Regions from separate parts of the Phascolarctobacterium sp. Marseille-Q4147 genome, predicted to be linked through region 1. Evidence: riboswitches for the same ligand, from Rfam matches in the RefSeq annotation. Region 1 holds a riboswitch; each other region holds the start of a gene.
The links. A riboswitch is a leader RNA that binds a small molecule or an ion and turns the genes downstream of it on or off. The one in region 1 is predicted to bind S-adenosylmethionine.
Positions count from the first base shown of each region.

Region 1 (3,276 bases):
AGCAGTTTGTTACTCCGTTAACCTTCAAGGAAATCAGCGGTAATGCTGTTGCTACCAGCATGTGGAACAGCAACCAGGAATTTAATGTTGAGCATATTGCTTTGGCAAATTGGGCAGACGCTTTCTTAGTTGCGCCTGCTACCGCTAATATTCTGGCTAAAATGACCTATGGCATTGCGGATGATCTGCTGAGCACTACGCTTTTGGCAGCTCAGGCACCGATAGTTGTCTGCCCAGCAATGAATACCGGTATGTATCTTAATGCTGCAACCCAGGAAAATATCGCTAAGCTGCAAAGCCGCGGTATTACTGTAATGCCGCCTGCTTCCGGTCATCTTGCCTGCGGCACCAGCGGCCCAGGCCGTCTGCCTGAACCGCAGCAGATTGTGGAGTTCATGAGCAGCTTTTTTGCCGGCCGTGAGGGCGATTTGCGTGGCCTTAAGGTACTTGTTACCGCAGCAGGTACACGTGAACCGATTGACCCCGTCCGCTTTGTCGGCAACCGTTCCAGCGGCAAGATGGGCTATGCCGTAGCTCAGATGGCTGCCGAGCGCGGTGCTGAGGTACTGCTTATCAGCGGTCCTTCTGCACTTGCTGTACCGCCTAATGTGAAGGCTGTGCAGGTTGAATCGACCAATGAAATGCTGGAGGCTTGCCTGGCAGCTTATGATGCGGTTGATATCGTTATCAAGGCAGCGGCAGTTGCCGATTACCGTCCGCGTGATGTGGCAGACCAAAAGATTAAGAAGAAAACAGATGATGCTCTGACTGTGGTTATGGATAAAAATCCGGATATCCTCAAAACTTTGGGTGCTAAGAAAACACATCAGGTTTTGGTTGGCTTTGCTGCAGAAACGCAAAACCTGTTGGCTAATGCTCGCGAAAAGGTAGTTAAAAAGAATCTTGATATGATTGTAGCCAACGATGTTACGGCTGCCGGTGCCGGTTTCAACTCCGATACCAATATCGTTAAGTTCCTTTATGCTAACGGCGATGTATGCGAGCTGGAGCAGATGCCGAAGGTTGATGTGGCGAACCGTATTTTGGACGAGGCGTTGCGTATACGTCGCGAGCGCGCTTAGAAGAGCGCGTGTAAGGCAACATCTGCGTCATGACCGCTCTTCTACGTAGAGAGCGCGTATAAGGCTACATCTGCGTCATGACTGCTCCTCGACGTACTAGAAGTACGCCGTCGTCGCAATCATATAGCATCTGCAGCTTTCTCCGCGCTCTTTGGAGTAGGGATTGCAAGGTCGCATCTGCGTCATGACTGCTCCTCGACGTACTAGAAGTACGTCGTCGTCGCAATCATACTAGCATCTGCAGCCTTCTCCGCGCTCTTTGGAGTAGGGATTGCAAGGTCGCATCTGCGTTATGACTGTTTCTCGATGCAGCAGTAGTACGCCGTCGTCGCAATCATATAGCATCTGTAGCCTTCTCCGCGCTCTTTGGAGTAGGGATTGCAAGGTCGCATCTGCGTTATGACTGTTTCTCGATGCAGCAGTAGTACGCCGTCGTCGCAATCATATAGCATCTGTAGCCTTCTCCGCGCTCTTGGAAGATAGGCTTGCAAGGCTACGTATGCATTATGACTCTATATATAATAGAATTGAATTCTATTTAGCATAAGCAGTTGCAACAAAGTATTTTCACATATTTTTCGTAAAAAAAGTACTTGTCATTATCTTGATTTTGTTATATAATGGCATCTGTAAACAATTTAACACAACTCATCAAGAGCGATGGAGGGAATGGCCCTGTGAAGTCGCAGCAACCATTGCAGTGTGACAGCTGTAAAACGGTGCTAAGTCCTGCAGTTTATCTGTAAGATGAGAATGCTAAGAGTAATAATTTAAGGCGTTCTCATTACGAGAACGCCTTTTCTTATACCATCTAAACACTCTCAACAACGTTTTTTATTTATGAAAGGAGCTACCAATGAGAAAATTATTTACTTCCGAATCCGTTACCGAAGGTCATCCCGATAAAATAGCAGACCAAATTTCCGATGCTGTGCTTGATGCCATCCTGGCTCAAGATCCTAAAGGCCGTGTTGCTTGCGAAACTATCGTTACTACCGGTCAGGTTCACATTTTCGGTGAAATTTCTACCCAATGCTATGTTGATATCGCACACATTGCCCGCGAAACCATCAACAACATCGGCTACAACCGTGCTAAATTTGGCTTTGACGGCAACACCTGCGGCGTGCTGATTTCTATCGACGAGCAGTCCCCTGATATCGCTATGGGCGTTGATAAAGCACTGGAGGCTAAGGAAGGTCAGGCTGCTGAGGAAGAAACCGGTGCCGGCGACCAAGGTATGATGTTCGGTTATGCAACCAACGAAACCGAAAGCTATATGCCGATGCCTGCATATCTGGCTAACAAGCTGGCTCTGCAGCTGACCAAGGTTCGTAAGGAAGGCGTGCTGCCTTACCTGCGTCCGGACGGCAAAACTCAGGTTACCGTTGAATATGATGACGGCAAACCTGTTCGTGTAGATACTATCGTTATTTCTTCCCAACATGCACCGGAAGTTTCCAACGAGCAGATTCGCAAAGATATTATCGAAAAGGTTATTGCACCGATTGTTCCCGCAGAAATGCTGGATGCGGAAACCAAATACTACATCAACCCGACTGGCCGTTTCGTTATCGGCGGTCCTCAAGGTGACGCTGGTCTGACCGGCCGTAAAATCATCGTTGACACCTATGGCGGTATGGCTCGTCATGGCGGCGGTGCTTTCAGCGGCAAGGACCCCTCTAAGGTTGACCGCAGTGCTGCTTATGCTGCACGTCACGTTGCTAAAAATATCGTTGCCGCAGGTTTGGCAGATAAATGCGAAATCCAATTGGCATACGCTATCGGCGTAGCACATCCGGTTTCCGTTCTGGTTGAAACCTTCGGCACCGGCAAAATCAGCGAAGACAAGATTGCTGAGCTGGTTCGCAAAAACTTCTCCCTGAGCCCGACCGGTATTATCCGTGAGCTGGATTTGCTGCGTCCTATCTACAAGCAAACTGCTGCTTATGGTCATTTCGGCCGTACCGATGTAGATCTGCCGTGGGAGCATACTGAAAAGGCTGCTGCACTGCGCGAGCAGGCAGGCCTGTAAGCTTAATTTAAAACTGTCGAAAGCACGCTGTCCGCAGCGTGCTTTTTCTATGCCTGCCGGCGGCTTTGCACTTGCTAACTTCTCTTGATAAGAGGTATAATATTATTATCTATAACTATAATTTGTCCACGATAAACTCAGCTGAATTTAAACTTACCC
Region 1 covers NZ_CP072874.1:1,656,926-1,660,201, forward strand. The annotation lists gene coaBC (bifunctional phosphopantothenoylcysteine decarboxylase/phosphopantothenate--cysteine ligase CoaBC) at 1-1,082, shown strand, start outside; SAM riboswitch class I at 1,728-1,836, shown strand; gene metK (methionine adenosyltransferase) at 1,939-3,117, shown strand.

Region 2 (3,276 bases), 550 kb from region 1:
ATTTTTTCCTTTAAGCTTATTCTACATATACTAACGATTTACAGCCATATTCCTTTACGGCGAGCGCTGCTCCCTGCAGGTCCGCAGCCTCGGTCAGTAGCTTAACGCTGCGGCCTTCGCGGCGCAATGCTGTCGCTTTGGCAATCGCCTCCGGCAGCTTGCCTTCGCTCCAGGCTACCAGCACGTCCCAGGTGCGGTTGTTGGTAACAACGCCGTTGCGCTCCAAAGCCAGCAGCACGCGGTCTACGCCAACAGCAAAACCTGTTGCCGGGCACTCCAGGCCGAAGCGCTGCATCATCTTGTCGTAGCGGCCACCGCCTGCCACCGGATAACCCATTTCCGGCAGATACACTTCAAAAAGCATACCGGTGTAATAATCAAGTGAACGGTACAAGCCAAGATCAAAGCTCAAATAGTCTGCAGCGCCATATGCTTCCACCAGCTTATAGATTTTGCGCAAATCATTCAGAGCGCCTTGGCACTTAGCGTTAGTTACTATTGCAGCAACTTTGTCTAAAAGCTCTATGCCACCCTGCAGGAAGAGGAAATCGGCAAAAAGCTGCTTGATTTCCGGACGGATATTTTCCATCGCATCTGCCATCTGCTGCATACCCACAGCATCATGACGGCGCAGGCAATCCTTCAGCTGCTGCAGCTGAGCAGCATCAAAGCCTGCTTCCTCCGCCAGGCCGTTGATAAAATCAACGTGGCCCAGGCTGATAGCGAACTTCTGCAAGCCTGCAGCCTGCAATGCTTCGGCTGCCAGCACGATAACCTCGGCATCGGCAGCAGCGCCGCTGGCACCCAGCATTTCTACACCGGCCTGCTCAAATTCGCATTGGCGTCCTGCCTGAATTTCTTCATAGCGGTAAAGGTTTGCCAGATAGCAAAGACGTTTAATCTTTTCGCCGCCCTGCAGGCGCGTCGCTGTCAGGCGGGCAATCGGCGCCGTCATATCATTGCGCAGTGCCAGCAGATTATTGCTGCGGTCAAAAAACCGGAAATCCCCTTTGGTACCGGCAGCGCCGAAGGTATCAACATATTCAAAATCGGGTGTTTTTACCTCATCATAGCCCCATTTGTCAAAAACATTGATAATCGCATTTTCGATTCCACGGCGTGTCTTCATCTCTCCCGGCAGAATATCCTTGGTTCCGTAGGGAACCTGATATACCTTATTAGTCATCTTCTTTCTTCCCCTCTTTTATAACTTGCATAACAGAATTATAACCATCCGCGCCGTAAACAAGACAACGCTTAACACGTGAAATGGTTGCGGTGCTGGCACCGGTTTTCTCTACGATAGTTTCGTAAATACAGCCCTCATCCAGCATGCGCGCCACCTCCAGGCGCTGTGCCATGGCCTTCAGCTCGCTGATAGTACAGATATCCTCAAAAAATTTATAGCATTGCTCCTCATCCTTTAAGCTGAGAATCGCTTTGAATAATTGGTCTGTTAAATGATCATGAATATTTGCTGCCATTTTTAGTTTCCTCCTGTGCGTTACGTGCATATAACGATAGTACTTTAACTCACTAACTCGTAAAAATACTTTAATACTTTATCTTGCGAAAGTCAAGGAAAAATTTACAAAAAATCTTTTTTCCGCAGGTTTTGTAAAAAATTTCGCATTTCGCTTTACAATTACCTAGCATTTTGATATAATTTGAGCAATTCCTGAAATCCATTGGACGCAGCTTTACAGCTTTACAGTTTTTCAGTAAATTTTACGCAAAACTGTTGACAATATCCTAAAATAGATGTATGATTATTTCATTCAAACTTAACAGAGATTTCATCAAGAGTAGCTGAGGGACTGGCCCGATGAAGCTACGGCAACCACACATCAGTGAACGGTGCCAATTCCAACGGATAATTCCGGCAGATGAAGATTACAGATGCAACGTATCCTTCGCCGTGCCGGTGAAGGATTTTTTTTACGCCGGCCGTCGATTCCGACAGCAGACGTACACCGGAGAATGCGACTCTCAAGCAACATCCGCTGACTTCTATTGGAAAATAATCTCTCACACTCAAATAAGGACTGCTGAAACTTGCAGTCACATTAGAAAGGAACACAAGAATGATAGAACTAGTTAATGTAGAAAAAACCTACTACAGCAAGGCCGGCGACATCCATGCTCTGTACAAAACAAGCCTGAGCATCAAGGCCGGCGAAATTTTCGGTATCATCGGTCTTTCCGGTGCCGGCAAATCCACATTGGTGCGCTGCATCAATATGTTGGAAAAACCGACCGCAGGCCAGGTATTCGTTGACGGCCAGGAGCTGACCGCCATGAGCGAAGCACAGCTGCGTAAAGCACGTCAGAGCATCGGCATGATCTTCCAGCACTTCAACCTGCTGGCAAGCCGTACTGTTTATGATAACATCGCTTTTCCGCTGGAAATCCAAGGTCTGAGCAAGAGCGAAATCGACAAGCGCGTACGTCCTCTGCTGGAGCTGGTACAGCTGGAAAGCCGTGCCAACTACTATCCCAGCCAGTTATCCGGCGGTCAGAAACAGCGTGTAGGCATTGCCCGCGCCCTGGCAAGCAATCCTAAGGTACTGCTGTGCGACGAAGCAACCAGTGCTCTCGACCCGCAGACCACCAAATCTATTCTGCATCTGCTGCAGGACATCAACAAAAAGATGAATCTGACCATCGTGCTGATTACACACCAGATGGAGGTTGTAAAAACCATCTGTGACCGCGTTGCTGTTATCGAAAGCGGCGACATCATTGAGGAAGGCCCGATGATTGACGTTTTCACCAATCCGCAGCACCCCACTACCAAAGAATTTACCAAGAGCGTTATCAACGCCGAGCTGCCTGATATCGTTAAACAGATGAAATTAAGCGATACCTATACCGAAGGCAGCAAGCTGCTGGTACGTATCTCCTTCATCGGTGACAGTGCCAGCGAGCCTATTATTTCCGGCATGGTAAAACATTTTGATGTTGACGTAAGCATTATTTCCGGTAATACCGACCAGCTGAAGGATGTCCTCTTCGGCACTCTGCTGATTGAGATTTCCGGTAACCGCGAGCGCATTAAAAATGCATTGGAATATCTGCATCAGCAGCATCTGAAAACGGAGGTAATTGGCTATGAGTCCTGATATGATTGACCTTTTAATAAAATCCTTTTGGGAAACCTGCTACATGGTTTTCGCTTCTACCGCACTTTCCACTTTAATCGGCATTCCGCTGGGCGTAATTCTTACCGTAACCCGCAAGGACCACATTCTGCCGAACCAACCGCTTAACACTATT
Region 2 covers NZ_CP072874.1:1,105,913-1,109,188, reverse strand. The annotation lists gene hisZ (ATP phosphoribosyltransferase regulatory subunit) at 17-1,186, opposite strand; gene KAH19_RS05175 (YerC/YecD family TrpR-related protein) at 1,179-1,484, opposite strand; SAM riboswitch class I at 1,794-1,893, shown strand; gene KAH19_RS05170 (methionine ABC transporter ATP-binding protein) at 2,085-3,122, shown strand; gene KAH19_RS05165 (methionine ABC transporter permease) at 3,112-3,276, shown strand, end outside.
Region 2: linked by a shared signal. The riboswitch ahead of KAH19_RS05170 (methionine ABC transporter ATP-binding protein) and the one ahead of metK (methionine adenosyltransferase) in region 1 are both predicted to bind S-adenosylmethionine.

Region 3 (3,276 bases), 850 kb from region 1:
AGCGACAGACCGAACCAGGTTAACAACGTAACCGTATTCCCGGGCGTATTCCGCGGTGCTATTGATGTACGCGCACGCGCTATTACCGAGGAGATGAAGGTTGCTGCTGTTTATGCTATTGCCGACCTGATTGACGAAAAAGACCTGCGTGAGGACTATGTAGTACCTGACGCTTTTGACCCGCGTGTTGCTCCGGCGGTTGCTGCCGCTGTAGCTAAGGTTGCTATCGAAAAGGGCCTGGCACGCAAAATTGTAGATCCTGAGGTTGTAAGAGCCAATACTGCTAAACGCATCGGCCGTTAAGCCGCAGTATCAAAAATATTATTCTCACAATGACAATGTGAGCTTAGGAGGATGAAAACATGAGAGAAATAAAGGTTAGTGAAGTCACTGATGTTATTGCCAAGCTGTGCATGGATTCCTGCTACTATCTCCCGCAGGAGATGATGGACAAGATCAGAAATGCCGCTGTTGAAGAAGAATCTCCTTTGGGCAGGGAAATCCTTGCTACCTTGATTGAGAACTTCGAGCTGGCTAAGAAAAAAGCTGTTCCTCTGTGTCAGGATACCGGTCTGACTGTAGTATTCCTGGAAATCGGTCAGGAAGTGCATTTCGTTGACGGCGATTTGTACACTGCCATTCATGCAGGCGTAGCAAAGGGCTACACTGAAGGCTATCTGCGTAAATCCTCTGTAGGCGACCCGGTATTTGATCGTAAAAATTCCGGTGATAATACTCCGGCAATCATCCACACCAAGATTGTTCCCGGTGAAAAGGTTAAAATTATCGTTTGCCCTAAAGGCTGCGGCAGCGAGAACATGGGCGCTTTGAAAATGCTGAAGCCGGCAGACGGCGTTGAAGGCATCAAAAAATTTGTTGTTGATACCGTGCGTGCTGCAGGCCCGAACCCCTGCCCGCCGATTACCGTCGGCGTAGGCATCGGCGGCAATATGGAGCGTGCCGCTATTCTGGCTAAATATGCGCTGACCCGTACCGTAGGCGAGCACAATAAGGATGAGCGCTATGCGGCACTGGAGGACGAGCTGCTGGAGCTGGTAAACAAAACCGGTGTAGGTCCTTCCGGCTTAGGCGGCAGCACTACCGCTCTGGCTGTAAATGTTGAATTTACCCATACCCATATCGGCGGTATGCCCTGCGCTGTAAACCTGAACTGCCACCAGGCACGCAAGGCTGAAGCAGAAATTTAAAGGAGGCGCCTGAAGATGAGTGAAGAAGCTGTAATCAAATATATCAATGCTCCGCTGACCGAAGAAACTGTCAAAGACCTGCATGCAGGCGACGTTGTACGCATCAGCGGTTATATCTACACTGCACGCGACGCTGCTCACAAGCGTTTGTATGAAGCGCTGGAGCGTGGCGAAAAGCTGCCTTTGGATCTGACCAATAATGTTATTTATTACGTTGGCCCTACTCCTGCCAAACCGGGCGAGGTTGTCGGCAGTGCCGGCCCCACCACCAGCGGCCGTATGGATAAATATACCCCGACCATGATCGAGCAGGGCATGCGCGGCATGATCGGCAAAGGTCTGCGCAGCCAGGAGGTTATTGATGCCTGCGCTAAGCATGGCGCTGTTTATTTCGTTGCTGTAGGCGGTGCTGCTGCTGTTATCACCCAATCAATCAAGAGCGAAACCATGATTGCTTACGAAGACCTGGGACCGGAGGCTATCCGCAGATACGAGGTTAAGGATTTCCCGGCTATCGTCTGCATCGACAGCGAGGGTAATGACTTCTATAAAGTTGGTATTGCCAAGTATAAAAAAGAGTAACATTGTTAACAGATTAAGGGCAGGATTTTCTGCCCTTAATTTTTTTTGCGATTAATGTTGACAAAGACACTAGGATAATATATTATTACTCACATCTTAATAACACGCTCTTATCAAGAGTGGCGGAGGGAACAGGCCCGATGATGCCCGGCAACCAGACGAAGGTTATGGTGCTACATCCTGCAAGTGTAATCTTGAAAGATGAGAGGAAGACCGGCTCCTTCCTCAGAAGGAGTTTTTTTCTTAGGCGGATGTTTTGCAAGACGTGTTGGATAAAGAAAGGATGTAAAAAAGATGAAAAAATTATTAGTTGCATTACTGGCATTAGTGAGCCTTGCAGTTGTTGCTGCAGGCTGCGGCGGCGGAGACAAAAAGGCAGACAACGGTGCTGACAAAAAGGTTACCTTGAAGGTTGGCGCTACCGCTGTACCGCATGCTGAAATCCTCAACCAGATCAAAGGCACCTTGGCTAAAGAGGGCGTAGACCTGCAAATTATCGAATTCAGCGATTATGTTAAACCGAACCTGGCTTTGAACGATAAGGAGCTGGATGCCAACTTCTTCCAGCATGAGCCTTATCTGGATACCTTTGTTTCCGAGCGCAAGATGAATCTTGTATCTGCAGGCAAGGTACATATCGAGCCGATGGGCATTTATTCCAAGACAATCAAATCTCTGAATGATATCCCCGAAGGCGCTAAAATTGCTATTCCGAACGACCCGTCCAACGGCGGCCGTGCGCTGGCTCTGCTGCAAAGCGCTAAGCTGCTGAAGCTGAAGGATGGCGTTGGCGTTAAGGCTACCGTAGGCGATATCGTTGGCAACGACAAGAAGCTGAAGATTGTGGAAATCGAAGCTGCTCTGCTGCCGCGTTCCATGGATGATACCGATTTGTCTGTTATCAACTCTAACTTCGCTATGGAAGCTAAGCTGAACCCGGTGAAGGATTCTCTGTTCACCGAGCCGAAGGAATCTCCGTATGCTAACATCGTAGCTGTCCGCAAGGGTGACGAAAACCGTCCGGAAATCCAGAAGCTGATGAATGCTCTGCGTTCTCCCGAGGTTAAGAAGTTCATCGAGGATAAATACAAAGGCGCTGTTGTTGCAGCGTTCTAATTTGTGAATTGAAGGGCTGCCGCTGAAATGCCGACGCATTTCGGTGGCAGTCTTTTTCTGTGCATCCGCCTGCAAAATATGCTATACTTAAAGAAATACTAATCTTAAAATCGTGAGGTAGAATATGCGTAAATATGCAAAATTTTTCGTAACCCCGAAGGGAGAGCGCGCTGCACGCGGCGGTCATCCCTGGGTGTTTGGTGAAGAGGTAACTAAAATTGAAGGCGAGTATGCCAACGGTGACTTGGTGGATGTTGTAACGTCCAAGGGCAAATATTTGGGCACCGGCTTTGTGAATGACCATTCCAAAATCCGTGTGCGCATTATTTCCACCAATACTAATGATAAGTTTGACGAAGCCTTTTGGGAG
Region 3 covers NZ_CP072874.1:123,575-126,850, reverse strand. The annotation lists gene KAH19_RS00500 (NADP-dependent malic enzyme) at 1-303, shown strand, start outside; gene KAH19_RS00495 (fumarate hydratase) at 363-1,208, shown strand; gene KAH19_RS00490 (Fe-S-containing hydro-lyase) at 1,224-1,790, shown strand; SAM riboswitch class I at 1,898-1,998, shown strand; gene KAH19_RS00485 (MetQ/NlpA family ABC transporter substrate-binding protein) at 2,085-2,906, shown strand; gene KAH19_RS00480 (class I SAM-dependent rRNA methyltransferase) at 3,031-3,276, shown strand, end outside.
Region 3: linked by a shared signal. The riboswitch ahead of KAH19_RS00485 (MetQ/NlpA family ABC transporter substrate-binding protein) and the one ahead of metK (methionine adenosyltransferase) in region 1 are both predicted to bind S-adenosylmethionine.